DNA from 4 places in the Mesorhizobium sp. M0159 genome. Region 1 is predicted to be linked to each of the others. Evidence: predicted binding sites of a transcription regulator. Region 1 holds the regulator's gene; each other region holds the start of a gene.
The links. Region 1 encodes LexA, which represses DNA repair genes until DNA is damaged. Its sites were predicted from a motif close to TGTTCNNNNTGTGTTCNG; they were not measured.

Region 1 (7,600 bases):
TCTCAGGCAAGATTATGTGCGGGCTGTTGTCATAGATGACACCGGTACGCTCGTGGCGACGCCGTTCGGCATCCAGGACTCCTCGATGCTGAAAATGCTGGCCGATGCCAACGGGCTGATCGTTCGCGCGCCGTTCGCTCCTGCCGCGGCGGCGGGCTCCCCCTGCGACGTACTGATGCTACGCTGAACCTGCCTCACTCCGAAATCAAGGTCCGGGTCAGCGGATGGTCTGGATCGGCCAAACCGTCGATGATGTTGAAATGATGCCGGTCAGGCTCGACCACCGAGCTGGTCGCGGTACCCAGGCCGATCCAGATGTTGGCCAGCAACGCGCTCTGACGCAGGAATTCGGCGCGCTCGCCGCCGCCGGCCCAGCAGGTCAGGCGGGCCTTGTCCATCGGGCGCAGCAGCACCGGACTTTCGGCCTGCGCCTCGGCCTCATCGATCGCCAGCGTCTCGTTCATGCCGGTGCGCATGATCGGGCGCAAATCGTGCACCCCCGAGATCGACACCACGTGACGAACGCGCCGGACCACTTCGGGCGCCAGCGGCGTCGTCGCCGTAACCATCCGGCTAACAAGATGGCCGCCGGCCGAGTGTCCGGTCAGCATCAGCGGCCCTGGAACCATCGCCGCCGCCTTGCCGATCGCCGCGCCGACTTCCTTGACGATGCCGCCAATGCGTATCTGCGGACAGAGCGTGTAGGACGGCATCGCCACCGCATAGCCGCGATCAACAGGGCCAGTGGCAAGATGCGACCAGAAACTCTTGTCGAATGCCATCCAGTAGCCGCCATGAACGAACACCACGAGTCCCTTGGGCTTGATGGCCGGCAGGAAAAGATCGAGCCGGTTGCGTGGGTTGTCGCCATAGGCCATGTCGAGCCGCGCCCTGCCCTCGGTCGAAAGCACGTCGCGGAAAACCCGCGCGGGCTCGATCCAGGCCGCCGGCCAGCGATCGCTGCCGGCTATGTTGGCGCCGTTGGCATAGGCGTTGTCCCAATCGGCAATGTGACGTTCGAACACCCTGCGCCCTCCCTGGCAATATAGCCTTGCAACGTAGCCGTGAGCATCGCGCGGCGCGTCGTCGCCAGCCTCACGATTCCAGCTCTCGCATCAATCTCAAGTGACAGCCGCCTTGATGGCGAAGCGCGCTTCCTTCCACGCACCGGTGCGCAGGATGTCCTCAAGCACTTCGACGGCCTGCCAGACATCGGCATAGCCGACATAGAGCGGGGTGAAGCCGAAGCGCATGGTCGATGGCGCGCGAAAATCGCCGATCACGCCACGTTCGATCAGCGCGCGCATGACCTGGTAGCCATGCTCATGCATGAATGAAATCTGGCTGCCGCGTTTTTCCCCATCGCGCGTGCTTTCGAGCGTGAGCCCGTAAGTGCCGCACTTTGCCTCGACAAGCTCGATGAACAGATCCGCCAGTGCGATGCTCTTCTTGCGCACCGCCGTCATGTCGACATCGTTCCAGATGTCGAGCGCGCCCTTCAGCGTGCGCATCGACAGGACCGGCTGCGTGCCGCACAGAAACCGGCGGATGCCGGTGCCGGCCGCATAGCCTGGCTCGAAGGCGAAGGGCCGTGCATGGCCCCACCAGCCGGTGAGCGGCTGCTGGATGTCGGAAAGATGCCGCTCAGCCGCATAGATGAAGGCAGGCGCGCCCGGGCCGCCATTCAGATATTTGTAGGTGCAGCCAACGGCAAAATCGGCGTTTGCCTTGTCGAGTTCGACTGGCATCGCGCCGGCGGTGTGGCAGAGATCCCAGACGATCATCGCCCCGGCTTCCTGAGCCCTGCGCGTCAGCGCCGGCATGTCGCGCAGTTCGCCCGACTTATAGTTGACGTGGTTGACCAGCACCACGGCGGTGCGTTCGTCGATCAGCTCTTCGATGGTCGGCGCGTCGACCCCCGAGAGGCGCAGCAGCGTATCTTTTCGCGTCGAAACCACACCCTCGGCCATGTAGAGGTCCGTCGGAAAACTATCGCCCTCGGCGACGATGACCTGCCGCTCCGGTCGCATGGCCATGGCGGCGTGCAGCAGCTTGTAGATGTTGACCGATGTCGTGTCGCAGACCACCGTCTGGCCGGCCGCGGCACCGATCAGGCGCCCGAGCTGGTCGCCAAGTTCAAGCGGCATGTTGAACCAGCCGGCCGTGTTCCATGCGCGGATGAGATCATGCGACCATTCTTCGGTCGCGGCCTTGTGCAGTTCATCGAAAGCGGCACGTGAAGCAGCTCCTAGCGAATTGCCGTCGAGATAGATCACTCCTTGCGGCAACACAAAGCGGTCGCGCATCGCGCGCAACGGATCCGCGGCATCCATCGCCTTTATGGCCACGAGATCGGGAATTCCTGTCATGATTTGTCTGCTCCCCCAAGATCCAACGCAACGCCGGACACGCATCGACTGTTCTTCCATTACCTGGTTGCGCGCAGCAAGGCTCCACCGGCGAGAAGCAGCCTGACCAGGCGGTGGAAACCGGGACTTAACCCGAGGTTGGCGTTTTGAATTCGTTTCGTTCACGGTGCATTGACCAAACCGCACAGTCGATACGGGTTCAATTCCGTGCCTTTTGCCGACCGACGGCCGATGCCAGTGCCGCCTTCTAGGAGGCCAGAAGGGCGCAAACGAAAGCAGAATCAAGGCGATGAGGCTCGCGGCGGTGAAAATGCGGTACGCCGGTAGGGGACGTCGTTTGTTTCCCGAGCCTTAACGCATTCATTAAACTTTAAACAGTTGCGGAACACAACTGGAACAGATAGTGTTTGTTCTGGGTTTGTTTTTCTGATTCTGTTGGGGGTCGCTATGCTGACACGCAAACAACACGAACTGCTTATGTTCATCCACGAAAGGTTGAAGGAAAGCGGTATCCCGCCTTCATTCGACGAGATGAAGGAAGCGCTCGATCTGGCTTCCAAATCCGGAATCCACCGGCTGATTACGGCGCTGGAGGAGCGCGGCTTCATTCGCCGTTTGCCCAACCGGGCCCGTGCGCTGGAGGTGCTACGCCTGCCTGACTCGATCGCCCCCGGCCTCAATGCGGCACGCAAGTTCTCGCCGAGTGTCATCCAGGGCAGCCTTGGGCAAGGCGCCCCTCGGCAGGGCAAGCCGACATCGTCGCGTGTCCCTGCAGCCGGCAATGACGACGATGTCGTCGCCGCCGTTTCGATCCCGGTAATGGGCCGCATCGCGGCCGGTGTGCCGATCGATGCCATCCAGCACCAGACGCATTCGATTTCGGTGCCGCCGGATATGATCATGGGCGGCGAGCATTATGCGCTCGAGGTCAAAGGCGATTCGATGATCGAGGCTGGCATTTTCGACGGCGACACGGTGATCATCCGCAATGCCGATACGGCGAGCCCCGGTGAGATCGTGGTGGCACTGGTCGACGAGGAGGAAGCGACGCTGAAGCGGTTCCGCCGCAAGGGCGCCTCGATCGCCCTGGAAGCCGCCAATCCGGCCTACGAGACGCGCATCTTCGGACCAGACAGGGTCAAGGTGCAGGGCAAGCTCGTCGGACTGATCCGCCGCTACTGAGCTCCGCCCTTGGCGCCGGCTTTGGGGTTGTCGGCCCTGCGGTATGGCGGCAGGCCCCGTGCCGCGCGTGAAAATTTCCGCTGCACGTGCCAGGGCCGGTATGATTTTTCGACGGCGAAGCGGATCTCGGCGCGTGTTGCCGCTTGTGGATCGAAATAGACGGCGGCACTTCCCGCGCGCGCCAGTTGCCGTTTGGTGACGACGAGGACCAGCCGGTCGTAGTAGCAGGGGTTATGGGCGGTGGCGTCGTCGATGACGATCAAGCTGGCAAAGGCGCAGGCTGGCCGCGCAGTATCGCGGTCCTTGGCTTGCGCGATGATCGCGCCGGATGGATGCATGGCAAGGCAGAGGCCGTCCGTGCAAATGAACGGCATGCCCGGCGGTAGGTCGGCCGGATCGGCAATGTCGAATTGCGGGTCGTTCTTTCCAGGCGTTTCCGGCGCGACGATGGCCTCTGATGTGAGCGCGCGTTTCCAGTTGTCGATGGTGAACTCATTCGGGCGTGCCCGGTTGACCGCGAGTTCACCGCTGCCGATCGGCAGCGCGACCAGCCGCGCGTCCTCCGAGACCAATACGTCGGGTATGCGTGTCTGCGTTGTCGTCAGCAAGCCGGCGAGCGCAAAAGGAAGTGCCGCCAGCCGCAACCAGGTCGTCGCCATGCTGGCAATGACGAGGGCGATCGTCACCAGAAGGACGGATCTCAGCGAAATCAGCCCGACCGCATCGATCGGCGAGCGCTCCGAGATCCACCCGGACAGGGCGATCATCGCCGTCAGCCCCTTGCCCATGACATAGAGGAAAGGGCCATCCGCACCGAACGGCATCGCCAGCGCGCTGAGAACGGCGAAGGGCATGACGACCAGTGAGACGATGGGCATGATGGCCAGATTGGCGAACAGGCTGAGCGGCGCCACGCGCTGGAAATGCCATATGGCGAAAAGCGCCGTGGCGCTCCCTGCAATGATCGAGGTCATCGCCAGACCGCACATGCCCAACAGGACCTTTCGAGTGGCAAAGCGTAGCGGCGACCGCCGCGGTGGCGGCGTGGTGGCCCTGCCGGCGCGGTAATCGGACCAGCCTGCATAGGCGCCGACAAGGGCCGCCGTCGCGGCGAAGGACATCTGGAAACTCGGACCGACCACCTCGTGCGGCGACACCAGGATGACCGCGATGGCCGAGATCGCCAGGTTGCGCATGGTGAGCGCGGCCCGGTCGAACAGCACGGCGATAAGCATCACCGCCAGCATGATGAAGCTGCGTTCGGCCGCAACGACAATGCCGGAAAAGACGAGGTAGGCCGCAATCGAAAAAAGCGCGGCGGCCGCGGCATATTTCTTGACCGGCCGTCGCGATGAGAAATCGGGAAACAGCGCAAAGGCACCCCGCAGCAGCGCCATGATGGTGCCGGCGACCAACGCCATATGCAGCCCCGAGATGGAGATGATGTGGTAGATGCCGGTGCGCCGCATCGCTTCGTTGATCTCCTCGGGAATGCCGGCGCGCACGCCGACGATCAGCGCAGCAGCAATCTCGCCCTCGGCACCGCCGATGCGGCTGCGGATATGGTCGGCGATCGATTCGCGCGCGTCTTCGATCGCGGAAGAAAGCTGCGCGGCAAGCGGCATGCTGCCCGACGACACGACTTTCGGATTGCCGAGAAAAAAGCCGCTGCCGCCGATACCGGCGAAATAGCTGTCGAAGGAGAAATCATAGCTGTCGGGCCGCACCGGGCCGGTCGGCGGCAGCAGCCGCACATAGCCGGTGATCTCGGAACCGGCGGTCAGCTCAGCCGGTATCTTCATCGCCGAAACGCGGACCCGTTCCGGCATGTAGCGCAGTGTCGGCCTGGCCGTTGAGATCACATCGATTGTCAGCCTGATGCGGCCGCTCGCCATGGGCTCGTACGATACGACGCGACCCGTCAGCCGCGTCGAGATTTCGGAGCCGAGCATATGCGTTCCGACACGCCATGTCTCGAACTTGGCGGCAAGTACGCCAAGCGCGCAGAGCAGCGCCACCATGAAGCACAGGCGCGTCCTGGGCCATGACCGCGAGACGACGGCACAAAGGGCCGCGAGGAGCGCGATTGCGATCGGCTGTGGAAAGGCCGGCTCCACCGACAGCCCGAAATATACGACCACCCCGCATGCGAGGAACACCGGCACCAGCAGGAAGGCGATGCCGCGGTCGAGTTCCAGGCCGGCTGCCGAGGTTACGCTGTTGCGGATACGGGACGGTGACGGGAGGCGGAAACGCCTAGGCAGGCGTACGATGGGCTCGCCCGCGGGCACGAGAACCGTTGCTGGGTCGCTGGCCGGCAGCGACGGAGCATCGAAGCGCGGAGCGGGTAGCAATGCCGGTGCCGGCAGGACAGGCGGGGGTGCGGCAAACAGCAAGCGTTCGCTGACGCCGCTGCCAACGTCCTCGCCCTCGCCCGCACCACGGCCTCGCACAGCCATCGGGTCTGCCCCTTGCGCCCTCGACCTCCTATGCTACATGAACGCGCAACGCGCGAAAGTCCGCAAACCCACTTCCTTCGCCCGCCTGAGAGTTCCATGCCCGATAAGGTCGTCACCCGTTTTGCCCCCTCGCCCACCGGCTATCTGCACATTGGCGGCGCGCGCACGGCGCTGTTCAACTGGCTGTATGCCAAGCACACAGGCGGCACGATGCTGCTGCGCATCGAGGACACCGACCGCGAGCGCTCCACCGATGCGGCAAGCGCGGCCATTCTCGACGGGCTTTCCTGGCTTGGCCTGACATGGGACGGCGAGCCGGTGTCGCAGTTCGAGCGTGCGCCGCGCCATCGCGAGGTGGCCGAGGAACTCGTTCGTATGGGCAAGGCCTATTATTGTTATGCGACGCCTGCCGAGCTAGAGGCAATGCGCGAGAGCGCACGGGCCAAGGGGCTGCCTCCCCGCTATGATGGACGCTGGCGCGACCGCGACCCGTCGGAGGCGCCGCCCGGCGCCAAGGGGGCGATCCGCATCAAGGCGCCGACAGACGGCGAGACGGTGGTGCATGACCGCGTCCAGGGCGACGTGCGCTTTCCCAACAAGGATCTCGACGATTTCATTATTCTGCGCTCGGACGGCAATCCCACCTACATGCATGCCGTCGTCGTCGACGATCACGACATGGGCATCACCCACATCATCCGCGGCGACGATCATTTGACCAACGCCGCACGCCAGACCGTAATCTATCAGGCCATGGGCTGGGAGGTGCCGTCGATGTCGCATATCCCGCTGATCCACGGTGCCGACGGCGCCAAGCTGTCGAAGCGGCACGGTGCGCTTGGCGTCGAAGCCTATCGCGCCATGGGCTACCTGCCGGAGGCGCTGCTCAACTATCTGGCGAGGCTTGGCTGGAGCCACGGCGACGATGAGATCATGTCGATCGCCGACATGATTGCATGGTTCGACATTGGCGACGTCAACAAGGGCGCCGCCCGTTTCGACTTCGCCAAGCTCGAGGCGCTTAACGGCGTGCATATGCGCCGGATGAACGACGCGGCGCTGCTCGACATCTTCATCGCCACTCTGCCCTATCTTGAAGGCGGCCCGGCAATCGCGGCGCGCCTCGACGACAGACGCAGGGCGCAACTGCTTGCCGCTTTGCCGGGCCTGAAGGAGCGCGCCAAGACGCTGGTCGAACTTGTTGAAGGGGCTGCATTCCTTTTCGTCGAGCGGCCGCTGCCGGTCGACGAGAAGGCGGCGGCGCTGCTCAGCGGTGAGGCGCGCGCGATCCTGCGGGGCGCTCATGCGGCACTAGCCACGGTTTCGGAGTGGTCTGCCGCCTCAGCCGAAGCCGCGATCCGCGACTATGCGCAGGCCGCCAGCCATAAACTCGGCGCCGTGGCCCAACCTTTGCGCGCCGCGCTCACCGGCAAAAGTACCTCGCCAGGTGTCTTCGATGTGCTGGCCGTGCTTGGCCGCGAGGAAAGCCTGGCGCGGATCGCTGATCAAATCGATTAGCAAACTGGCCCAAGAAGATTGGCATTGAAAGGTGTGTTTCGCAGTGCAACATTGGGTCTTGGCCTAATCTGC
Region 2 (7,600 bases), on a different contig from region 1:
GGCGTCATGTCGTAGACGGTGCCGTTGCGATGCTTGTAGACGATCTTTCCGGTCCGAAGGTCGGCACCCGCCACATAGCCCCAGGGCGGCGCCTGGCAGGGAATGCCGAGCGGCGACAGGAACGGCTTCAATATGACTGCGTAAGGCGCACCGTCATTGCGGTTCAGGCCCTGTTCGCTGCCCTTGGTGTCGCCGGGCGGCGGCACGTCGGCGCGCGGCACCAGCTTGGAGATGAACGCCAGGTATGTCGGCATGCCGAACATCACCTGCCGGACCGGATCGACTGCCACGCCGCCCCAGTTGAAGGTGCCGAAATTGCCGGGGTAGATCAGCGAGCCCTGCAGCGACGGCGGCGTATAGCGGCCCTCATAGCGCAACTTCCGAAGCTCGATCCGGCAGGCCAACTGGTCGAACATGGTAATGCCCCACATGTCCGCGCCGGTCAGCGGTTTCGGACTGAAGCTCAGGTCCGAGACCGGCTGCGTCGGCGAGGTATGGTCGCCTTCGATCGCGCCGCCCGGCGCCGGCACTTCCTTGACCGGAACGATCGGCTCGCCGCTGCGCCGGTCGAGCACATAGAGGTCGCCCTGCTTGGTCGGCCCGACCAGCGCCGGCACCACGCCACTTTCCGTGGTGATGTCGACCAGCGTCGGCTGCGCCGGCACGTCCATGTCCCAGAGATCGTGGTGCACGGTCTGCCGCACCCAGCGCAATTGTCCGCTGTTGAGATCGAGCGCGGTGATCGAAGAGGAGAATTTCTCGTCATTGGCACTGCGTCCGGCACCGAGTTGGTCCGGCGTCTTGTTGCCGAGCGGCACATAAAGCAGCCCGAGCTTCTCGTCGACGCTCGCCGTCGACCACATGTTGGGTGAGTTGTTGGTGTAGGTCTGGTCCGGCGGCAGCGGCGTCGTCTGATCCGGATTGCCGGAATCCCAATTCCACAACAGCGCGCCGGTGTCGGCATCGTAGGCACGGATGACCCCGGACGGCTCCTGCGTCGAATAATTGTCGTTGACCGCGCCGCCGACGATGATCTTGTTGGCGACGATCAGCGGCGCCGAGGTCGAATAATAATAGCCCGGCTTCGGATATGGCATGTTGGCGAGCAGGTTCAGCGTGCCGCCTTCGGCGAAAGTCGGGCAGACCTGGCCATTCGCCGCATCGAGCGCGATCAGCCGGGCGTCGGATGTCGGCAGGTAGATGCGTGTGGCGCAGGGCTGGCCGGCGGCGACCTTGGCATCGGCATAATAGGACACGCCGCGGCAGGTCTGGTGCTGGCGGTCCTTGTTGAGCTTGACCTGCGGATCGAAGCGCCATTTCTCCTTACCGCTCGCGGCATCGATGGCGATGGCGAAATTATGCGGCGTGCAGATGTAGAGCGTGTCGCCGATTTTTAGCGGCGTCACCTGATAGGTCGTCTCGCCGATGTCGTCGGGCCCTTTCACGTCGCCGGTGCGATAGGTCCAGGCCGGCTGCAGATTGGCAACGTTTTCGGCGGTGATCTGGTCGAGCGGCGAATAGCGCTGGCCATATTGCGTGCGACCGTAATAGTGCCATTCGCCAGCCGGCACGTTGCCGCCGAGATCGGCCGTCGGCGTCACCTTGTCGGTGTTGAGTTCACCCGCAATATCCTTTGGATCGGTCGTCATCGAATAGCCGGCGACCGCAAGCGAGGCCAGCACGGCGAGGATCAGCGGCGCGCGTCCGTCGGGACCGGTAAGCCCGCGCCGCGCCCATGGCGTCAACAGCCATAGCGCGACAAGCACGATGATGCCGCCGCGCGGGCCGAGCTCCCACCAGTCGAAGCCGGTCTCCCAGACCGCCCAGGCGAGCGTGCCGAGCACGATCGCCGCGTAGAGCCACAGCGCCGTGGATCTGCGCCTGTAGAGCAGCCAGGCCGCGACAAGGAAAGCTAGACCGACGATGACGTAGTACCAGCTGCCGCCCAGCGTCACGAGCCAGATGCCGCCGCCGCCAATCGCCAGGCCGATGAGGAAAAGGATCAGGGAGGTGATGACCACAGCCAAGACGGTGCTCCTTCGACTGGTGCGCTCCGCGACGCGTCCATGGGCAACCCCGCATTGCGTTCCTGCCCCCACGCAACTTTCTCCGGCCCGCTTCCCCTGTCAAGCAAGCTCGGCGTTTTACGGTGCCGGCCCATCGCAAGCCCGGCGTTTTGGTTAGCAGACCCATTCAGATTGTGAGTCTACCGACTGGACAGAGAACAAAACGGAGACACTTCTGGCCTTTCGCTGCCGAATCACTACATTCGGGGGAGATGTCCGGCTTTTCGGAAGACATGCCCTTTTTTGACGAACCGAACGCGCGGCCCGTGGCCCCGTCGGGCATTGCCGCGCGCGCCATGGCTGCCCGCAGCAACCAGAACAACGCGCCCGATTATCTCAACGGCCTCAACCCCGAGCAGCGGCTGGCGGTGGAAACCACCGAAGGCCCGGTGCTGGTGCTGGCCGGCGCCGGCACTGGCAAAACGCGCGTCCTGACCACCCGCATCGCCCACATCCTTGCCACCGGCAAGGCTTTCCCCTCGCAGATCCTCGCCGTCACCTTCACCAACAAGGCGGCGCGCGAGATGAAGCAGCGCATCGGCCTGTTGATCGGCGAAGGCAATGTCCAGGGCATGCCGTGGCTCGGCACCTTCCACTCGATTGGAGTGAAGCTGCTGCGCCGACATGCCGAGCTGGCCGGGCTCAAATCCGACTTCACCATTCTCGACACCGACGACGTGGTGCGCCTGATCAAGCAGCTTATCCAGGCCGAAGTGCTGGACGACAAGCGCTGGCCGGCCAAGCAGTTCGCCCAGATGATCGACGGCTGGAAGAACAAGGGCCTTGGCCCCGCCGACATCCCCGAGGGCGATGCCCGTGCCTTCGCCAACGGCAAGGGCCGCGAGCTCTACAAGGCCTATCAGGAGCGGCTGAAAACGCTGAACGCTTGCGACTTCGGCGATCTCCTGTGCCATCCGATCCGCATCTTCCGCGCCAATCCGGACGTGCTGAAGGAATACCACAAGCGCTTTCGCTACATCCTCGTTGACGAGTATCAGGACACCAACACCGCCCAGTACATGTGGCTGCGGCTGCTGGCGCAGCGGCCGCAATCCTCCCCCCTTGAGGGGGAGGTGCCCGCGAAGCGGGCGGAGGGGGTTGCCGCAGAAGGCACCGCTAGAGCGTCGAGCACTGCCGCCGGTAGGTCGAGCACTGCCGCACGGACCCCACCCGACCGGGCTTCGCCCGGCCACCCTCCCCTCAAGGGGGAGGAAAGCCCGCGCCTGTCCACCGTAAATATCTGCTGCGTCGGCGACGACGACCAGTCGATCTATGGCTGGCGCGGCGCCGAGGTCGACAACATCCTGCGCTTCGACAAGGATTTTCCCGGCGCCACCATCATCCGGCTGGAGCGCAACTATCGCTCGACCGCGCACATCCTCGGCACCGCCTCCCACCTCATCGCCCACAATGAGGGCCGCTTCGGCAAGACGCTGTTCACCGAAAAGATCGCCGAGGACGACGAGAAGGTGCATGTCCATGCCGCCTGGGATTCCGAAGAGGAGGCCCGCGCCGTCGGCGAGACCATCGAGGCCTACCAGCGCCAGAAGCACAATCTCAACGACATGGCGATCCTCGTCCGCGCGTCCTTCCAGATGCGCGAATTCGAGGACCGCTTCGTCACGCTCGGCCTCAACTACCGCGTCATCGGCGGCCCGCGCTTCTACGAGCGCCTCGAAATCCGCGATGCGCTGGCCTTCTTCCGCGTCGTCGCACAAGGCGCCGACGACCTCGCCTTCGAGCGCATCGTCAACGTGCCGAAGCGCGGCCTTGGCGAGGCCACCATCCGCCAGATCCACGACACCGCACGGGCGCTGCGCATCCCGATGTTGGAGGCGGCGGCAAAACTCGCCGAAAGCGACGAGCTGAAGCCGAAGCCGCGCGCCGCACTGCGCGAGGTATCGGCCAATTTCGAGCGCTGGCAGAAGGCGCTGGAAACCACGCCGCACACCGAGCTCGCCGAGACCATTCTGGAGGAGAGCGGCTACACCGACATGTGGAAGAACGACCGCTCGGTTGAAGCGCCCGGCCGCCTCGAGAACCTCAAGGAGTTGATCCGCTCCATGGAGGAGTATGAATCGCTGCGCTCCTTCCTCGAACATGTCGCGCTGGTGATGGACGCCGAGCAGAACGCCGAGCTCGACGCCGTCAACATCATGACGCTGCATTCGGCCAAGGGCCTCGAATTCGAAACCGTTTTTCTCCCTGGTTGGGAGGAAGGTCTTTTTCCGCACCAGCGTTCCCTCGACGAGGGTGGCCGCTCCGGGCTGGAGGAGGAACGCCGCCTCGCCTATGTCGGCCTGACCCGCGCCAAGAAGAACCTGCACATCTGGTTCGTCTCCAACCGCCGCATCCACGGCCTCTGGCAGTCAACCATCCCGTCGCGCTTCCTCGACGAACTGCCGGAAGCCCATGTCGAAGTTTCCGAGAGCGGCAACTCCTATGGCGGCTACGGCAATGCCTATGGTGGCGGCTCGTTCGCCTCCGGTCGTGGCGGCCAAGGGGCAGGCAGGCAGAACCCCTATGGAGCATCGCGCTTCGACAACATCGGCGGCAATAACGGCGCCGAGAAATCCGGCGCTTTCTCCAGCACCTATGCGACGCCGGGCTGGCAGCGTGCTCAAGCCAACCGCACCGAGGCGACCGACCGCAATTGGGGCACGCGCTCCGGCCACCAGGTCGAGCGCATCGGCTACGGCGAAACCGACTCCGGCTACGGCGCCGGCCGCACCTCGGTCAAGGGGCGCACAATCGACGGCGAGCTGGTCGCCAAATCCGTCGCCGACACGCCGTCCCCCTTCAGCGTCGGCGACCGCGTCTTCCACCAGAAATTCGGCAACGGCAACATTTCCGCCATCGAAGGCAACAAGCTGACCATCGACTTCGACAAGGCCGGCCAGAAACGCGTGCTGGACGGGTTTGTCACCGGGGTGTGAGGCATGTGGAAAATTGTCTGGCACCCCCAGAACAAATAGGGTACAATCGCTTGCAAGGTCGCGTCTTGTCGCGCAACAGCCCTTCGAGGCCTTCCTCGGCAAAGCGTTCCTGCCAGCGCCACACGCAGGTCTTGGACTTGCCGGTCTGCCGCATGGTCTCGACGGTGCCGACGCCGTTGGCGCTCAACAGGATGATTTCGGCGCGCCAAACATGCTTTTGCGGCGCATTGCGGTCTTTTACGACAGCCATCAGTCGCTGGCGATCGGTCGGCGAAACGGTGAAGGATATTCCTGTGCGCACGCGCCAGACTCGCATTCGCTTTCGCCGAAGGGAATCCCAAGCCGGATTCTTATGTTAGGCTATGTTGGGCCGATACCAGTAGGTAGCTTTTTGAGTCACACAAGGAGAAATCTTATGGGACTGACGCTTCGATCAATTGCGTTGCTCTTTGCTATTTCTCGTTGGCTGTGCCGAGGCACATGAGGACACGATGAGAAGCGCAACAAATCTGGCCGCGTCCGCACGAGACTATCCGGCCAAGCCGGTACGCATCATTGAGCCGTTCGGGGCGGGCGGCGGGCCTGATCTGTTGGCCCGCGCCCTGGCCCCGAAGCTTTCTGAGCTGTGGGGCCAACCGGTGACAGTGGAGAACATCCCAGGTGCGGGAGCCACTGCGGGCCCTGCCCAGGTCGCGAAGTCACCGGCCGACGGCTACACGCTGCTGATAAACACCAACGCTCAGGCATACAGTGCGGCGCTCTTGAAAGACCTCCCGTATGACCCGTTGAAGGATTTCATTCCGATCATTCCGCTCACGAGGCAAGCCTACGTACTCGTGGCAGGCAAGGCGACTGGTGTCACCACCGTCGGCGGACTCATTGCGGCGGCGAGGGCGAAGCCAGGTGAGCTCAAATTTGGATCCACCGGTATAGGCACCGGCACACATGTTGGAGTCGAGAAATTCAATCAAGCGGCGGGAATCAAGGCGCTGCATGTGCCTCCCTCGCCGAATGATTCGAACGCCGATACGATCGCCAACGCGATAGCGATGCGCTTCACTTACTATTTGGTGCCAATCTCTCTTGCCCTGCCCCACATTCACGACGGCACACTCGTTGCGCTAGGCGTGAGTACCGCTCGGCGCTCGACCTTGCTCCCGGAGGTACCGACAATCGCGGAGGCGAGCGTCGTCAGCTTCGACTTCCCGATCTGGTATGGAATGTGGGCGCCGGCTGGCTCTCCGACCGGCGTGGTTGAGAAGCTTTCGAACGACATCGGGCGCGTGCTCACTGGACCGGACCTGCGCGAGTGGATCGCTAAACACGGAGGCGAGCCAATGAGCATGACGCAGCCCGAGTTTGTGCGTTTCGTGGAAAGCGAGAGTGAAGCTACGGCGCGACTCATGAAAGCCGCCAGTGTCAAGCCCTAATAGGGAACGGCCTGATGAGGTGTCTGCATAATTCGCGCAACGAAGGATATTCCTGTGCGCATGCGCCAGAAAGGGAATCCCAAGCCGGACTCTTATGTTAGGTCGATACCACTAGCGATACCGCGCCTGGTTCCACTTATGGCCGAGCAGCGACAGGATGATGATCAGGCCGTTGAAGAACTGGACGTAGAAGCCGCTCAGGCCCGCCGCGACGACGCCGGTCTGGATGAAGGAGACGGTGACCGCGCCGATCGCGCCGCCGACGACGGTGCCGATGCCGCCCCAGGTCGGAGTGCCGCCGACGAACACCGATGCCAGCACCGGCAGCAGGTATCCGTCGCCCGCCGTCGGCCACCAGGTGAAGTTGATCATCACCGAGAACGTGCCGGCGATTGCCGCGCCGATGCCGACGAAGACGAACACCTTCACCCTGACGCGCTTGACGTCGATACCCATCTGCTGGGCGCTGTCGGGATTGTCGCCGACCACCTTGACCTGCGCGCCGAAGCGATGGCGGTTGTAGAGCAGCGCCGACAGCACGACGAAGGCGATGGCCCAGAAGATCTGCACCGGAATGCCGTAAACCTGGCTGGAGAAGATCTTGTAGGCCCAGCTGTCGGCAAGGCCGGTCAGCGCCGTCGACCTGCCCTCGTTGATGATCTGGATCAGGCCGCGCAGCAGGAAGTTCATGCCGAGCGTGGCGATCAGCGACGACAGCCCGCCATAGACGACCAGCGAGCCGACCAGGAAGCCGAGCAGCATGCCGGTGACCATTGCGGCGGCGATGCCGAGGAACGGGTCGTAGCCGGCCTGCACGACCAGCGCGAAGACCCATGAGGCAAAGCCCATCGTCGCCGGAAACGACAGGTCGATCTCGCCGCAGGTGACGACGAAGACCAGCGGCACCACCACGAACAGCGCCACCGGCAGCGTGGTCAGCACGGAGCTGTAAAGATACCAGGTGGTGAACACGATCGGGTTGGCGATCATGAACACCGCCATCATGACGATGAACACGGCAAGCGTGCCGAGCGCGGCGCGGTTGTCGAGGATGAACCCGCGCAGCCAGTTGTCGGACGGGTGTCTCCACTCTTTCCCGGCGGCCTCATTATGCGTGCCGCCGAGGGGGCTCTGCAGATCGGGTTCCATGGTCTTGCTCATCGTGCCG
Region 3 (7,600 bases), on a different contig from region 1:
TCGGGCCGGGCCGCACGATCGCCACCTCGATGACGAGGTCGTAAAAGCTTTTCGGCCGCAGCCGCGGCAGCATCGACATCTGCGCGCGCGATTCGATCTGGAAGACGCCGATCGTGTCGGCACGGCAGATCATGTCGTAGACGTGCCTGTCCTCGGCAGGCAGCGTGGCCAGCACATAGGGCCGGCCATACGCGTCTCGCGCCTGCGGGTAATGATCCTGGAGCAGCGTGAAGGCGCGCTGCAGGCAGGTCAGCATGCCGAGCGCCAGCACGTCCACTTTAAGGATTTTCACCGCGTCGAGATCGTCCTTGTCCCACTCGACCATCTTGCGCTCGTCCATCGCCGTCTTGACGATGGGCACGATCTCGTCGAGCCGGTCGCGGGTGATGACGAAACCGCCGACATGCTGCGACAAATGACGGGGAAAGCCCATGATCTCGTTGGCGCATTCGATCACATGCCTTGTCGATGGATCGGTCTGATCGAGGCCGCCGGCCTTTGTCTCCTTTTCGCCGAGCTCCGAGGTCGACCAGCCCCAGATCGAACTGGACAGCGCGCCCCGGACGTCGTCCGACAGGCCCATCGCCTTGGCCACTTCGCGCATCGCCGAGCGGCCCCGGTAGCTGACGACGGCGGCGGCCAGCGCGGTGCGCTTGGTGCTGTATTTGGAATAGATGTACTGGATGACCTCCTCGCGCTTTTCATGCTCGAAATCGACGTCGATGTCGGGCGGCTCGTTTCTTTCCTCGGAAATGAAGCGTTCGAAAAGCGTTTCGATCTTGTCCGGGCCGACTTCGGTGATGCCAATGCAGAAGCAGACGATCGAGTTGGCGGCAGAGCCGCGCCCCTGGCAGAGAATGTTCTGGCTGCGGGCGAATTTGACGATGTCGTGGACAGTCAGGAAATAGCGCGCGTAGTTCAGACGCTCGATCAGAGCGAGCTCCTCCTCGATGCGCTGCGTCACAAAAGCGGGCACGCCCGAGGGGTAGCGGATGGCGGCTCCCTCCTTGGCCAGCCTTTCCAGTTCGGCCTGCGGCCCAAGACCCGATTCCGTCGGCTCGTCGGGATAGTTGTATTGCAGGTCACTGAGCGAGAAGGTCAGCTCGCCGGCAAAACGCAGCGTTTCCGCCAGCGCTTGCGGATGCCTGCGGAAAAGCCGTGCCATCTCCAGCGGCGGCTTTAAGTGACGCTCGGCATTGGCCGCCAACTCCAGCCCCACCTCGGCGACGGGCACATTGAGGCGGATCGCCGTCAGCACGTCCTGCAGCGGGCGCCGTTCCGACGTATGGTAGAGAACATCGTTGGTCGCCATCAACGGGATGCCGGCCAGCTCCGCCATCGCCGCCGCCTGCTCGATACGGAAGCGGTCGTTGCCGCGGTAATCCGGCGAAACCGCAAGCCGCAGGTTTTCACCGAAACGATCCTTGAGCCGGCTAAGGAGTGCGAGGCTGGTTTCCGCGTCCGCCGACACATCCGGCAGTATGGCGAGCGACAGGAGATCGCCCCATTCGAGAAGATCGTTCTGTTTGAGGAGCGTCGCCCCTTTTTCGTTCTCGTCTCGCAGATTGGCCCGCGTCAGCATGCGGCAGAGATGACCCCAACCCTTGCGATCCTGCGGGTAGGCGAGGATGTCCGGCGTGCCGTCGCAAAAAACCAGGCGGCAGCCGGGATGATAGGAAACACCCTCCACCTTGGCCTGCTGCCAGGCGCGCACCACGCCCGCCACCGTGTTGCGGTCGGCGAGACCGATCGCCGAAAACCCCAGGAATTTTGCCGCGACCACCAGCTCCTCCGGTTTCGAGGCACCGCGCAGAAACGAGAAGTTCGACTGGATGCCGAATTCGGCATAGGGGTTGGCCGTCAGCGCATTCATGCGAAGATCCCATGCATGAACCAGCGCGGCGAGGGCTGCGAGGCGCCGTAAAGGCCCTGGCGATAGAGCCAGTAACGGCGGCCGTCGGCATCCTCGATGCGGAAATAATCCCGGGTCGGGGCATCTTCTCGTCCCGCCGCCCCTCGCCACCATTCCGGCGCGATGCGCTCCGGCCCTTCGGCGCGCGCGACCCGATAGAGCGCGCGCCGCCAGCGGAAGTTCAAAGGCGGGCCTTCCGGCATTTCGGTGGCCGGCACCTCGATCGGCTCGGGCGAACGGAAAAGCCGGATCGGCCGTTCCGGCTGGAAGACGGTCGTGGGAGCGTCCTTCGCCTTGTCCGGCTGCTTCGGCGGCGAGCTTCTCTGCGGCGCCTCCGTGAAGGGAAGGGTGGCGACGGCGCGCTCCGGCAAATGGCTCTCGACGGCGACCGTCTTCAAGACCGCGCCTTCGCCGAGCCGGGCGCGAATGCGGTCGGCAAAAAGCGCGATATCGGCACCGTCGTCGCTCGTCTCGCCGGCAAGGTCGGCCTGCTGCATGTCGAAGGCGGCGGCGGTCAGCACCGAAAGGCGCACAAGATCGAAGCCATAGCCGGCGTCGATATCCTGTTCGAGCGCGGCAAGCCTTTCGTGGAACAATTTCTGGATCAGCCGCGGCTCGCGCAGAGGCCGCGAGGTGCCGACGGCGATGCGGCTGACGCCGCCATCGACGCGGAAAAGCAGCAGCGCCAGCCGCCTTGCGCCCTCGCCGCGACGCTCGAGGTCGCTCTTCAAGGTGGTCGCCAGCATGCCGGTCAGCCGCTCGATGTCCTCGGTCAGCATGATCGGCTCGGCAAGGTGACGCTCGACCGAAAGCGGTGCCACCGGCAGGCGCGGCGACACGGCCTCCTCGAGGCGGCCAAGCGCCTGGTCGAGGCGCAAGAGCAGCGATGCGCCGAAGCGGCGGGCCAGCGGCGCGCGCGGTGCCGCCATGACGGCGCCCGCCGTGCGCAGGCCGACGCTTTCGAGGCTGGCGCGTACCTCCGGGTCGATGCGCAGCGCCGCCAGCGGCAAGGGCGCGAGAAGCGCTTCCTCCTCACCATCGGGCACGATGCGGTCGCCAGCAAACCGCGCCGCCGCCCAGGCAGCACCAGGCGTGGCGGCAAGCCCGGCGCGGACATCGAAGCCCTGATGGAAAAAACGCGACAGGATATCGTCCAGCATCGAGCGTTCGCCGCCGAAAAGATGGGTGCAGCCGGTGACGTCGAGATAGAGGCCGTCGGTCCCGTCAAGCGCCACCAGCGGGGTATAGCGGTCGCACCAGTCGGCGAGGCCTTCGAGCAGGCGCCGGTCGGCCTCCGGATCGGCCTCCACGATGTCGATCGAGGGATGCATGGCGCGTGCGTCGGCTATGCCCATGCCGCGCTTCAGATTAAGCGCCTCGGCCCGCTCGTCGAGGGCGGCGATGCGCTGGGCGTTCCGGTCGCGGTGACTGATCACCAGCGGCAGGTGATCCGACGGCCGGGAACGCCAGGACCGCCCCAGACGCTGCCGCAGGATCCTCTCGGCGGCGAGATGCGGAAACCACAGGGATAGGATTCTTTGGCCGTTCTGGGGCCCATTCCTGAGACCTTCCTTGCTCGCCCCGTCTTTCTTCGAATATGCGTTCATCGGGGTTCCACTCCAGTGTGAATTTTCCGGGCAAGGCCGTGCGGCTCTTGCCGATGGCGACGGTGAAGGCGGGTCGGCCGATCGAGCCGGCGAGCGGCCCGGCAAGCGTCTTACGCGTTGCCGCCGGTGCCGCCGACAGGATGAGGCGGACGGGCGCTGCCGTCGGTTCGGGCTCGCCGGCCTGGCGCAGCAGGAACAGCGGCCGGCCCGCACTCTGCGCGCGGGCGTGCAGCCGCCGCGTCGCGGTGAGGTCAAGCCGCTGCGGGCTGCCGCGGATTTCGAGGATGACGGCGGCCAGCGCCGTCATCCGGGCAGCCTCCTCGGCGATCCACAGCGCATCGAGCAGCCTTGGCGCCTCGGAAAACAGCAATTGCTCCGGCTCGATGCCGAAGAAGGCGTGAAGCCCCCTGGCATAGGGAAAGCCGGCCTCGCGGAAAACCTCGGATGTGCCGATCCACAGCACCGGCAATCGCGGCCCCTGGCTGAGGATCAGGCTGACGAGCGACAAGGCAAAACCGGCAACGGCCCCGGCATCGCGGGTCGCGGCGCCATGAAACTCGCTCACCGCCGCCTTCGGCAGGCCGCCGCTCAGCGCAGCATCGAGGCGCTCGGCGCCGGTGCGCAAAAACGCATCGGGCGGCGCCACGGCGAGGCCGCGCCGGACAATGGTCAGATTCCGAGCGGGTGTCGGATGCCGAGAGGGTGTCAGACTCTGACGAGGGACATCCGCGTCAAACGACGAACTGGCCGGCGCCTCCAGGCGCTCGGGCAAGGTCCCTTCGATCTTCGCGATCTGGCGGCGCAGGGCAAAAACAGTCTCCCGCGCCACGGCGCTTGTCGCCATGACGGTCAGCTTCCACTCACAATTGTTCCTGTTATGTTCCCTATAGATTCCAGAGGCCGCTCGAAGAGTCAAGCGGAGTCATGGGGAATTTATTCCCAGAAAGAGCAACCCGAGCTTTTCAAGGAAACCGCTCGGGAGGCTGGGTTCATAAAAAAGGGGCGGCTTTTGACTCTAGCCTGAAGCCAATTCTGAAGCGACACGTCTCAAATATTGGGCGGTAAAGTCGGCGATTTGATCGACTTCTTCATCGTCATATTTGCGAAAGCTAAAGCGGCTGAAGCTAGGGTCGATAGCTTGGAGGGGTTTTCGTAGGGGACCGCGAAAATTCCTCATTTGATGGTTCCCCTCATATGCCAATACGTCTGCGCATTGAAGCGGTGGGTGCCTGGTTTTTGAGCCGAAATTGAAAGTCGCCGATTTTCCCGGAAAATGCCGCTGGACTTGCTGGAACGCCTCAGTCGCCGCCGCGCTGTACTGGTTGGCTTCATGGACGAATGCGATGTTATCGTGGCCTTCCGATGCGAGTTTCTCCCACGTGCTGCGAAGGGCCCATTGCAGGCAGATGTAGTACCAGCCGCGTACCATGTCTTCCGGCTTGATGGCTAAGCTATGTTTGTGAGCCAAGACCTCGCTCAGTTTCCGCCTGTCGACGGCGGCGATAATGCCCCGAATGTAGTGGTTTTTGACTACCGGCAGGATGCACTTGACGTGTCTATCTCGCTTTTCGCGGGTCCACCCTTCGTACTCCCCATGCCTGTTATGGCAATCGACCGAGTGGTGAATTTTTATCGGCGCCTTCGCCACGATCCAATCGAGGGTCCAGATCTGCCAGTCTTCTTTTGAAGCCCAAACGGCGGATACGGAAAGAATTTGCGAGTCATGGTCAGTGCCAGATTCGTCTAGGTAGACCTCAATCACCACCACCAAACCTTCCCGAGGGGCAAGAAAGGTGTCGCGGAACTCTAGGACGCGCCTTCCACCATTTCCGCCGACTCATCGGCTCGAAATTTGTTCAGCACGGTACCACCTCCTTAGCGCGTACGCGAATTACGACACGCTGAATTTATTCCTGCTTATGATCCTGGGGCAAAGGCGGCAGCCCCGCTATTTGCCGAGTCCGGCCTGAAAGCCTATATGCCGGGATCAAAGGACAAAGCATGGCTCGCATCTACCAAACACGCATCTGGCACGACCAGCTTTCGCCAACGATGGAGGAAATTGAGCTCTTGGCGCTGGAGGCCTATGCCCATCTGCCGGAGGACTTTCGCAAGTTGACCGGCGAGATCGTCATTCAGATCGCCGAATTCCCGACCGACGAGATCATGGACGACCTTTCGCTGGAAACGCCCTTCGACCTGCTCGGCCTGTTCGAGGGGCGCGGCATCGCCGAGCGCTGGAACCCGCAGACCGGCGAGGGGCCGAACCGCATCACGCTCTATCGCCGCGCCATCCTCGACTATTGGGCCGAGAACGAGGAAACGCTGGGCGACATCGTCACCCATGTGCTGATCCACGAGATCGGCCACCATTTCGGCCTGTCGGACGACGACATGGAGAAGATCGAAGAAGCGGCGGAGTAGGGGGTGCCGATCGGCTGAGGTTACGCAACAGTCCGACGTCTCATTCCTTCGCGCCCCCCTCTGTCCTGCCGGACATCTCCCCCACTTGGGGGGAGATTGGCAGCTTCGCCGACCGCGCCCTCTTTCTAACATTGAGATTTGGCGAAGCCCGGGATGATGGCCGATCTCCCCCCGCGTGGGGGAGATGTCCGGCAGGACAGAGGGGGGCGCTGTCCCGCGGACATCTCGCCGCGATTTCAGCGTCTACCAATCGCTGAGCTTGGTGTCGGGGCCGTATTCCTGGCCCTCGATATCCTTCACCACCGCCTGGCCGCAGCGCATGGTCTTGGCCTCCTTGTCATAGGCATAGGTCGGCGAGCCGAACAGGTGCCAGCCCTTGTTCAGCGCCGCCGTCACCTTGTGGCAGAAGCTGGCATCGTCCGGGCCGGACAGAAAGCGGTAGAGTTTCATTCTTCAATCCTGTCGTCAGTTACGTTAGTCATGCGCGAACAGCGGCGGCCTTCGCCAGCAGTTTTTCGGCCTGCGCCAGATGCAGCCGCTCGACCATCTTGCCGTTCAGCGCAACTACCGCCCTACCGGCATTTTCGGCGAACGCGAAGGCATCCTTGACCGCGCGCGCCTCGGCTATTGCTTCGGGCGACGGTGCAAAGGCGCGGTTCGCGGCTTCGATCTGAGCTGGGTGGATCAGCGACTTGCCGTCAAAACCCATGGCGGCCGCTTCCGTGCACTCGCGCGCAAACCCGTCCATATCGCGAAAATCATTGAAGACGCCATCGAGCAGGTCGAGGCCGCCGGCACGCGCCGCGAGCACCATTTGCATCAGCCATGGCACGAGATAGCGCCGATCGGGCGTGGCGAGAATGCCGGTGTCCTTGATCAGGTCGTTCGTTCCGGCAACGAAACAAACCAGGCGAGAGGCTGGGTCGCGGCCGAGCTCGGCGATCGGCCCGATATTGAGCAGCGCCTTGGGCGTCTCGATCATCGCCCACAGCTTGACCTCGTCCGCGATAAAATTGTCGTCGAGCACGTCGCCGGCCTCGAGGATGTCGCGCGGCGTGTCGACCTTGGGCAGCAGGATGGCGTCGGGCGTGCATTTTGCCGCGGCCGGCAGATCGTCGGCGCCCCATTCGCTCGACAGCGCATTGATGCGCACCACCATCTCGCAGCGCCGGTTGGAATGGCCGGCGAAAATCGCCGCCAGCTTTTCGCGCGCGGAAGGCTTGTCGGCCGGGGCGACGGCGTCCTCGAGATCGATGACGACGGTATCGCAGGCCAGCGATTGGATCTTGGCCAGCGCCTTGTCGTTCGAAGCCGGGACGTAAAGCACCGAGCGGCGCGGGCGGTAGCTTTCGGTGGTCATCTTCGATCTATGCCGCCTGCAGCTAGCCGAGGCAAGCCGTGCATAAAAACTGCACGCAATTTCGGAAAATCTCCTCGTCTCCGCCCCGCTTGCCACCCGACCGGATGCGACAAGGGCGGCATGCAAGAGCAAAAGAACTCCCGTTGGTCCCTGCCGTACCGGCTTCGCCGCGAAAGCTGGTGGCTCGTCGATCCGCCCCAGACTTTGGCAACCCTCCTCCCTTTCGTCCGGAAATCCCTGCCCACCAGCCGCATCAAAGCCGCCGAGAAAGCCCGATCATGACAGTATTCCTCTCGG
Region 4 (7,600 bases), on a different contig from region 1:
TGATCTTCTGGACGGTTTTGGTGCTCATCGGCTCGGTCCTCCTGGGTTTTGGTCGTCGGGCTCTGGCGAACTTCCGTCATCCAACGGGCTCAAATCGCTTCGGCCGGCAGCGTGCGCAGGAAGCGCGCCGCGTGATAGGCGCAGTAGCTTTTTGATGGGTTCGTGCGCAGTCCGCAGCACAGCATGTCCAAACCGGGCCGGCTGCCGGGGGCATCGTTTTCCGCATCCTCCTGCAGCGTCGTGTCGAGCGGCGCGCGGCAGCGCTCGAACAGGCAATCGATGAAGCGCATGGCAACGAAATGCGGCTGGCGACCGCCGGCGGCGATCGGGCGCGGCGCCGGCATTTCGAGCGGCGCGCCATCAGACCCGGTGATCCGAGCCGGACCCGGCTGCCAGGCCGGCGGCGCCAGCCTGGCCGACAGCCTTGCCGGGCGGCAGCGTGGCTCGGCCTTCGGAGCCGACTCCGCTTGATCAGCAGTGCTTGATGGCTCAGGCGCCGAATTTCCGAGCCGGCCGCCAGAGCGTCGGCCACACCAGCCTTTGGATCTGGCAAGGCCGATGGCGCGCAGACGGGCGGTGCGGTGGACGATGCCGATGATGGCCGCGCGCGAGGCCGGGCGGCCGCGCAGCGCGGTCAACCGGGTGGCGATCTTCGCGGCCGACAGCCCGCTCATCAGCCAGTTCTCGATTTGTTCCAGTTCCGAGGCGGAATAGCGGGCGGCCATGATGTTTCATTTCCTGCAAAAATGGTTGTGTGCGGCGCCGGCTTCGCCGGCCTCAGGCTCGAAAGCCGGTCAGCCTTCGCGTGGTCTGCTGCGATCGAGCTTCATCTCGGCCGCCTGCCTTGTTGCGCCGGACACTGCCTTGCCCGTCCGCTCGTCGAAGGCGATGACCGCGCCGTCTTCGGTGCGGGTGCAGGAAACTGCGGCATCCGCATTGCCGGCCGGCAGGTAATTCGTGGCCGGAGCCGTGAGGGGAACGGCTCCGGCCGTTCCGGCCGCTTGCGCTGCCGGATCCGAGGCGCGAGCCTCGGGCATCGTCCCGGCCGGGGAGGAGGACAGCCGCGACGAAGGGGAAAGGTTTGGCACATGCATGGCCTTGGCGACCGGTTGTGGTACCGCCTCCAGGAGAGCGCTGCCGGCGCGCTGAAGGGCGGATTCGAGGACCGAAAGCTGGTGAAGCGACTTGTGCATGACCGTATAAGAGCATAACTCAATCAATTATGCAAGCGAGTCTTGCATAGACGAAACCGATTCTTATGCCTCAGATGGAGCCATGGCGAAAACTGCACTGTCGATCAAGGTCGGAGCGGCGATCCGCCGGGCGCGCAAGCAGCGCGGCCTGGTGATGCGCCACATTGCCGAGCACAACGACACCGACGTCGCTGCCGTCGGCAATTGGGAAACCGGGCGCAACCTGCCCAAGACCGAGAACCTTTTGAAGACCGCCGCGTTCCTGCGCGTCGACCCGGTGGCACTCGGCAAGGGCGAGGTCGTTTTCCTCGAAGATGCCGGACCGGTCGCCGATGCCGAGATCGTCACCGATCCCGGCCCCCTGCCCGCCGGGCCGATGGACATCCAGCTTCTCGGCACCGCCGTCGGCGGCGACGATGGCGACTTCACCTTCAACGGCCAGCCGGCCGGCTATGTCCAGCGGCCGCCGGGGATCCGGCATCTGCGCAACGTGTTTGCGCTGCACGTGCTGAGCGATTCGATGGTGCCGCGCTACGAGCCCGGCGAGATGATCTATTGCGGCGGCCGCGAAGCGTTGCCCGGCGACCATGTGGTGATCGAGACCCTGCCCGAGGAGAACGAGCAAAACGGCAAGGCCTTCATCAAGAAGCTGGTCAAGCGCACCGCCGCCGAGCTGATCGTCGAGCAGTACAACCCGCCCAAGACGCTGTCCTTCAACCGCTACGCCATCAAGAACGTCTTCCGCGTCATCCCGCTCAAGGAATTGCTGGGGTATTGAGGGCTTGTTGCCTTCTCCCCTTGTGGGAGAAGGTGGATCGGCGCACAGCGCCGAGCCGGATGAGGGGTGCTGGAAGGAACGCGGCGGAGGAAATGTAGAAGCGATTTTTAAGCACTTACGCCATCAAGGTAGCGATCCGTCCAACACCCCTCATCCGACCGAGCTTCGCTCGGCCACCTTCTCCCACAAGGGGAGAAGGGAAGAGCAGCACGCCCGCCCCCTCAAGCCCGCCTCGACTGCAGCTCTCGACCGTTGAGCAGGCGCGCCTCGGCGCGGGTCCGTTGCCGGTCGTCGATGAAGGCGGCCTGGATCGAGACGGCGGCGCCCGGCAGGCCGTCGGCCCGGCAGGCCTTGCAAATCAGGCGCCCCGAAAGTGCTGATAGCGGCGTCTCCGGCCTCACCCCATGCCGCTTGAGCTCGGCCGGCTTCCACCACCTGTTACGGCCGCAGTCGATGCATTCGACGGCAATCGAGACAACATCGGCGATCGTCGCTTCCTTGCCTGCCAATGCCATGGTCATCCCCATCATCGTTCCTGCTTTGTTCGCAACATTATCGGTTTTTGGAGCGGAGTCGAGTCGGTTCCGCTTACATCAACGTGAAAGTTTCACTTGTTCGATTATTTGAGTTATGCTTATACATGGTGTGGACTGGAATCGGCGCGAGCAACAGAACCGCAGCCGGCCGGCAGCAAGGGAATGACGATGGACCCAGCCCAGTTCGCCCATGCTTGCGGCTATAGCGGCGACAGCCCGGCCATGTTTGCCGCTTTCGCGGCCATCCGCCAGGACGGCATCCGCAAGGCACGCCAGGGTCATCGCCAGCGCAAGGCGGCGATCGACCGGTTGAAGCCGAGCCGCGCTCTGTTCCTGGCGGCGATCCGCCCGGCGCAGTCAGCCGAGGAGGCACTCGAGGATGCCGCCCGCTTCCTGTCGATGTTCCGCAACATGCCGTACTGGCGACAGGAAAGGCGCGCCGCCGACCTCACCCGCGCCAGGCAGCAGCGCCTGTTCGCCCGCTTCTTCCGCCGCTACGGCCACCGCCTCTGGGCGCTCGAGGCGGCGTAAGCCCGAGCGGAGCGGCCAGCCAGCCGATCAAAGCTGCTGGCTGCGAGCGAAAATGCGGCCGTAGCTGGCATCGTCGATCTCTGCGAAGTGATGGGAGCGCAGGAAACGCTGCAGCCGGGGATTCGGTGTGGCGCAGGTGGCGGCATGGACATTCCAACGGATCAGCTTGAATTGCCGATCGATGGCATAGGCCCGGACAAGCCTCCACAAGACGAGCAGGACGCCTTCGCCACCGCCGTCGATATGGGCAAAATTGACCAGAAGCGTGCCGCCATTGCGATTGAATTCGGCCAGGACGGTGGCGCTGCCCATGGCGAAGGAGATCGGCCGGCCGAAGGCCAGCAACGCATCCTGGTCCGCGCGCGACAGCGCCCTCAACGTCTCCAGGGAGACACCCTCGATTTCGATCCGCATTGAAGGGTTGACCCTCGCTAAGTTGCTCGCCTCGCCCATTGCCCTAGTCTGCTTGCCAGAAAGACAGCTGATAATCCTCCAGGTCTCTGGAGTCTGAAGCGAAAAACTCGACGACAAACCTTCGGTTCGCAAACTGCCATTGCAGTTTTGCCTCATAAATCTCCTTGAGAACCGAGCCGAGAAACACGAGTTTGTCGCGAGAGATGTCGGCGGCGCCCAAGGCGTGAATGTCGGCAATGTGCAGGTGGTTCATAACCGCTTCCACGGACTGTCGTGTGGCGTTGGGGTCTCGTTCAAAGCTTCGCAGGCCTTCCTCGCTAAACCCTTCCATCAAAACGTAGCGTTCGAACGTCACGAATTTCGGCCAGAAAATGGTGCTGTATCCCACAGCAAGCGCAAATCGGCCCTCGCACCCGACCCAGCTTTGTAGATCGATGCCGGACCCATTGTTCCAGGCTGCCAATTCAGCCTTCATGCTGGCTGGAACATCCATATCGTAGCCTCCCGATCTCGCCTGTCATAGGTCTTTCAACGGCTGCTTTCCAGTAGACCGGCAAAGTTGCATCCCTTCACGCTTGTCGTCCCCAAATCCGCGCCGTATGTCTCCACGCGATGAGCGAGATCGAATTCCGTCGCGCGCAGGCGCCCGACCTGCCGGCGATCGTTGCAATGCTTGCCGACGATGTGCTCGGCGCAGACCGGGAAGACCCGTCCACGCCGCTTGCGCCGTCCTATCTCGATGCCTTCAGCGCAATCGATACCGATCCCAACCAGTTGCTGGCCGTCGCCGTCAACGCCGGGCAAGTGGTCGGAACGCTGCAGCTCAGCTTCCTTCCAGGCATTTCGAGAAAAGGCGCCTGGCGCGGCCAGATCGAAGGCGTTCGCGTCGCCCGGCAATGGCGCTCGCGCGGCCTCGGCAAGCTGATGATCGAATGGGCGATTGAAACATGCCGTTCGCGCAATTGCAGCTTCGTCCAGCTCACCACGGACAAAGGTCGACGGGAGGCGCACGCTTTTTACGAGCGCCTCGGCTTCACCGCCAGTCATCTCGGCTACAAGATGGCGCTGTAGCGCTCGGCTGATTGCCGAAGTCGGCGCTGCCCCTCATCCGCCTGCCGGCACCTTCTCCCCGTATAGCGACGGGGAGAAGGGGCTGTCCGCAAACTCGGCACTTTCCTGCAACGTTAGTGATTGGCGAAGCCATCGACGAAAGCGTCCTTCTCCCCGTCACTATACGGGGAGAAGTGCCCGGCAGGGCGATGAGGGGCGGCGCCAACCTGAAGCGATTGCCCCTTCACCTGTCGTCCGCGCTGCTTGACAATTCACCCACAATGTTCTCTTTATGTTCTCATCACAACTCGAGACAATGCGGCGTTCGAACCGCCGCGGGCGAACGGGCCGGATGGAAGCCAACATCCTCCACGCGGATCTGGATGCCTTCTATGCCTCGGTCGAACAGTTGCTCGACCCGGCCTTGCGCGGCAAGCCGATTGCCGTCGGCGGCGGGGTAGTGCTTGCCGCATCCTATGAAGCCAAGGCGTTCGGCGTGCGCGGCGGTATGCCGGGACGGCGCGCGCGGGAACTCTGCCCGCAACTCATCTTCGTCGGCGGCCATTTCAAGGACTATCAGCGGCTGGGCGATGCGGCAATCAAGGTGCTCGGCGATTTCACGCCGGTGGTCGAGCGGATTTCGATCGACGAGGCCTTTGCCGACGTCGCCGGCTGCACCCATTTGTTCGGCTCGCCGGCCGAGATCGCCGGCAAGATCCGCGGCCGCGTGCGGGCCGAGCTCGGCCTGCCGATCTCGGTCGGCGTAGCCCGCACCAAGCATCTGGCCAAGATCGCCTCACAGGTCGCAAAACCGGACGGGCTGGTGGTGGTCGATCCGCGCCACGAGCTGGAGTTCCTGCACCACCTGCCGGTCGAGTTGATGTGGGGCGTCGGCCCGGTCACCAGGCAGCGGCTGGCCGGCATCGGCGTCAACACCATCGGCGAGCTGGCGAAGACCAATGGTGGGGCGCTTGAGCGCCTGCTCGGGCCGGCGGCGGGAGAGAAACTCAACGCGCTGGCGTGGAACCGCGATCCGCGCAAGCTCGAGACGCAGCGCCGGGCGCGCTCGGCGGGTGCGCAGTCGGCGCTTGGCCGAAAACCGGCCGAGGAGCAGGTCTTCGTGCCCGCTTTGCTGCATCTGGCCGACAGGGTCGCCACAAGATTGCGGGCGAAATCCCGGCCCGGCCGCACGGTGACGGTTCGCGTCCGCTTTGCCGATTTGCGCTCGGTGACGCGCTCGATCACGCTCGACCAGCCGATTTCGGCAACCGCCATGCTGGCCGAGATCGCCGAGGCGCTGGTGCGCAAGGTGCTCATCGACCATCCGCACGAAAAGACAATCTCGCTGCTGGCGATCGCCGTATCGCATCTGGAGCAGCATGCCGGCCTGCAACTGGAACTGCCGCTCGGGCTCGACGACGACCGCCGCCGCCCCGGCACCAGCAAGGGCGCGGCGCGCTGGACCGCGGATCGCGCCGTCGACAAGATCCGCGACCGCTTCGGCTGGGAGGCGGTCGGCTACGCCTCGGTCGCGCTCGGACTGCGGCGATCGGTTCCCGACGCATTTCGGGAGCTGGCCGAGAAGGAATTGTGAGCCTCGATTACACTTTGGTTGCCAAGTCGCCGGAATGACGTTGAAGGCTGCGGACTTGTGAATTTATCTTCGGTCCAGTTGGTCGTGCACCGGTTTGGGTATCGGCCAGACAGGGTAGCACCCGCCCGCAAATCCTTCCGCACCTTCATTTCGAACGACAGGAGATCGGCATGGGACAGAACGCCGGATATTTCGCACTCATCGTTGCCGGACTGGTGACCAATGCAACGACGCTGGCCAAGCCGCTCAACCCGGACCGGGCGATTCCATCCCTGGGCGATATCAACTCGCCGCTGGCCAGCCCGCTATTCAAGCAGGTCAAGGCTGGGCCGCTGGAGATAAAGCTTGAGGAAACCACGCTTGCCGATGTCGAAAAAGCCTTCGGCGGAGCCATGCACGATGAAGGTGACGCCGGAGATTCACGCCACTGGCTTTGCTATGCCGGCCCCGACGCCGGCGGATCGCCGTCGATCTTCTGGTTCGTATCCGGCGAGATGGGCGGCTCCGACCACGGTGTCCTGTCCGTCGCCCTGCAGCCGAACCCGGAAGGTAAGGTGCCGGAAGGATGCGCCGGCGCGCCTGCCAGCCTGACAGCTGTTGAACTCGATACGCCCGGCGTCGGAGCGCCGCTGAGCGACGTGGCCGCGAAATTTGGCGCCGCCAAGCCCGATCGTTACGGCCATTTCGGCTTCGCCGCCTCTTATCCTCCTTCGTCTCCCGACCAGAAGGACGCCACGGTCACGCAGACGCTCACCTACACAGCCGGGAACGGCAGGATAACCGGCGTGGCGGTGACGCAAGTCACCACCAATTAGGGTGTCCCCGCTCGGTTGGCGAATGGTTCACGTGTGAATGATCTGCCGCGCCCAAGCCAGGCGGCCTGGTTGCTGGCCACCTCGTAATGCAGACTGGTTCTGATGTGCCGCCCGGGCCCGCCCTCCACCTGCAAATTCCTGATCTTGAAATATTAGACCGCCATCATACACCTGCGCCGGCCGCACCGCCATCCTGTCGCGCCCACAGACGGCAGGCCAACGCAGTTTCTCGTCGAAATGGGTGAACATCCGCCCTGGAGTTGGCAAGGCCGATATCGGAACGGCAGAAATTGGGTCGGAACGGCCCTTCCGATCGCACCCGCGAAGGTCCCGAAATGACCCAGAAGCGGGCGTTCGGCAGCGATCCGAGCAGCAACCATTTTGGCAGGACAGGAAATCGGCATGGAATGCTGCAATCATCATCATGTCCCGTCCAAGTTGTGGACAGTTCCTTCTCAAAGGCGCACTCTTAGCGTGCGAAACGCGAGCTGGCGTTTCGTGCAATGCTTCACATGCTTGACTTGCGTCGGTGATTATCTGACCTACCCGGATACTTCCGGGTGGGCAGACCTCACATTGTGTCGCCTATCCGTGATCAGGCTACGGCCTAAGGCACGTTGCAGCCCGTTCCGGATCAACTGGGAGGTAAACAACATGCCTGATTTTCAGCGCAGAGAACTTCTTGTTCA

Region 2: the regulator LexA is predicted to act here: its motif matches at 2,221-2,238, upstream of NKJ32_RS13210 (ATP-dependent helicase).
Region 3: the regulator LexA is predicted to act here: its motif matches at 4,387-4,404, upstream of NKJ32_RS19820 (ImuA family protein).
Region 4: the regulator LexA is predicted to act here: its motif matches at 4,785-4,802, upstream of dinB (DNA polymerase IV).

What each region holds. Positions count from the first base shown of each region.
Region 1 covers NZ_JAMYTF010000029.1:13,144-20,743, reverse strand. The annotation lists gene NKJ32_RS23915 (molybdopterin molybdotransferase MoeA) at 1-187, shown strand, start outside; gene NKJ32_RS23910 (hormone-sensitive lipase) at 195-1,025, opposite strand; gene kynU (kynureninase) at 1,122-2,369, opposite strand; gene lexA (transcriptional repressor LexA) at 2,817-3,551, shown strand; gene NKJ32_RS23895 (ComEC/Rec2 family competence protein) at 3,545-6,010, opposite strand; gene gltX (glutamate--tRNA ligase) at 6,107-7,528, shown strand.
Region 2 covers NZ_JAMYTF010000010.1:55,198-62,797, forward strand. The annotation lists gene NKJ32_RS13205 (glucose/quinate/shikimate family membrane-bound PQQ-dependent dehydrogenase) at 1-2,027, opposite strand, end outside; gene NKJ32_RS13210 (ATP-dependent helicase) at 2,279-5,002, shown strand; partial or broken gene NKJ32_RS13215 (helix-turn-helix domain-containing protein) at 5,058-5,303, opposite strand; gene NKJ32_RS13220 (Bug family tripartite tricarboxylate transporter substrate binding protein) at 5,494-6,432, shown strand; gene NKJ32_RS13225 (ABC transporter permease) at 6,544-7,593, opposite strand; gene NKJ32_RS13230 (ATP-binding cassette domain-containing protein) at 7,590-7,600, opposite strand, start outside.
Region 3 covers NZ_JAMYTF010000020.1:99,951-107,550, forward strand. The annotation lists gene NKJ32_RS19810 (error-prone DNA polymerase) at 1-1,873, opposite strand, end outside; gene NKJ32_RS19815 (DUF6504 family protein) at 1,870-3,348, opposite strand; gene NKJ32_RS19820 (ImuA family protein) at 3,281-4,363, opposite strand; gene NKJ32_RS19825 (DUF3800 domain-containing protein) at 4,535-5,287, opposite strand; gene NKJ32_RS19830 (metallopeptidase family protein) at 5,521-5,943, shown strand; gene NKJ32_RS19835 (DUF1737 domain-containing protein) at 6,187-6,393, opposite strand; gene NKJ32_RS19840 (HpcH/HpaI aldolase/citrate lyase family protein) at 6,422-7,303, opposite strand; gene NKJ32_RS19845 (DUF4153 domain-containing protein) at 7,582-7,600, shown strand, end outside.
Region 4 covers NZ_JAMYTF010000007.1:163,730-171,329, reverse strand. The annotation lists gene NKJ32_RS10245 (DUF6456 domain-containing protein) at 1-28, opposite strand, end outside; gene NKJ32_RS10240 (high mobility group family protein) at 90-725, opposite strand; gene NKJ32_RS10235 (hypothetical protein) at 795-1,193, opposite strand; gene NKJ32_RS10230 (XRE family transcriptional regulator) at 1,276-1,971, shown strand; gene NKJ32_RS10225 (hypothetical protein) at 2,193-2,492, opposite strand; gene NKJ32_RS10220 (hypothetical protein) at 2,676-3,038, shown strand; gene NKJ32_RS10215 (hypothetical protein) at 3,066-3,452, opposite strand; gene NKJ32_RS10210 (hypothetical protein) at 3,496-3,945, opposite strand; gene NKJ32_RS10205 (GNAT family N-acetyltransferase) at 4,065-4,523, shown strand; gene dinB (DNA polymerase IV) at 4,855-6,096, shown strand; gene NKJ32_RS10195 (hypothetical protein) at 6,267-6,911, shown strand; gene NKJ32_RS10190 (sulfite oxidase) at 7,566-7,600, shown strand, end outside.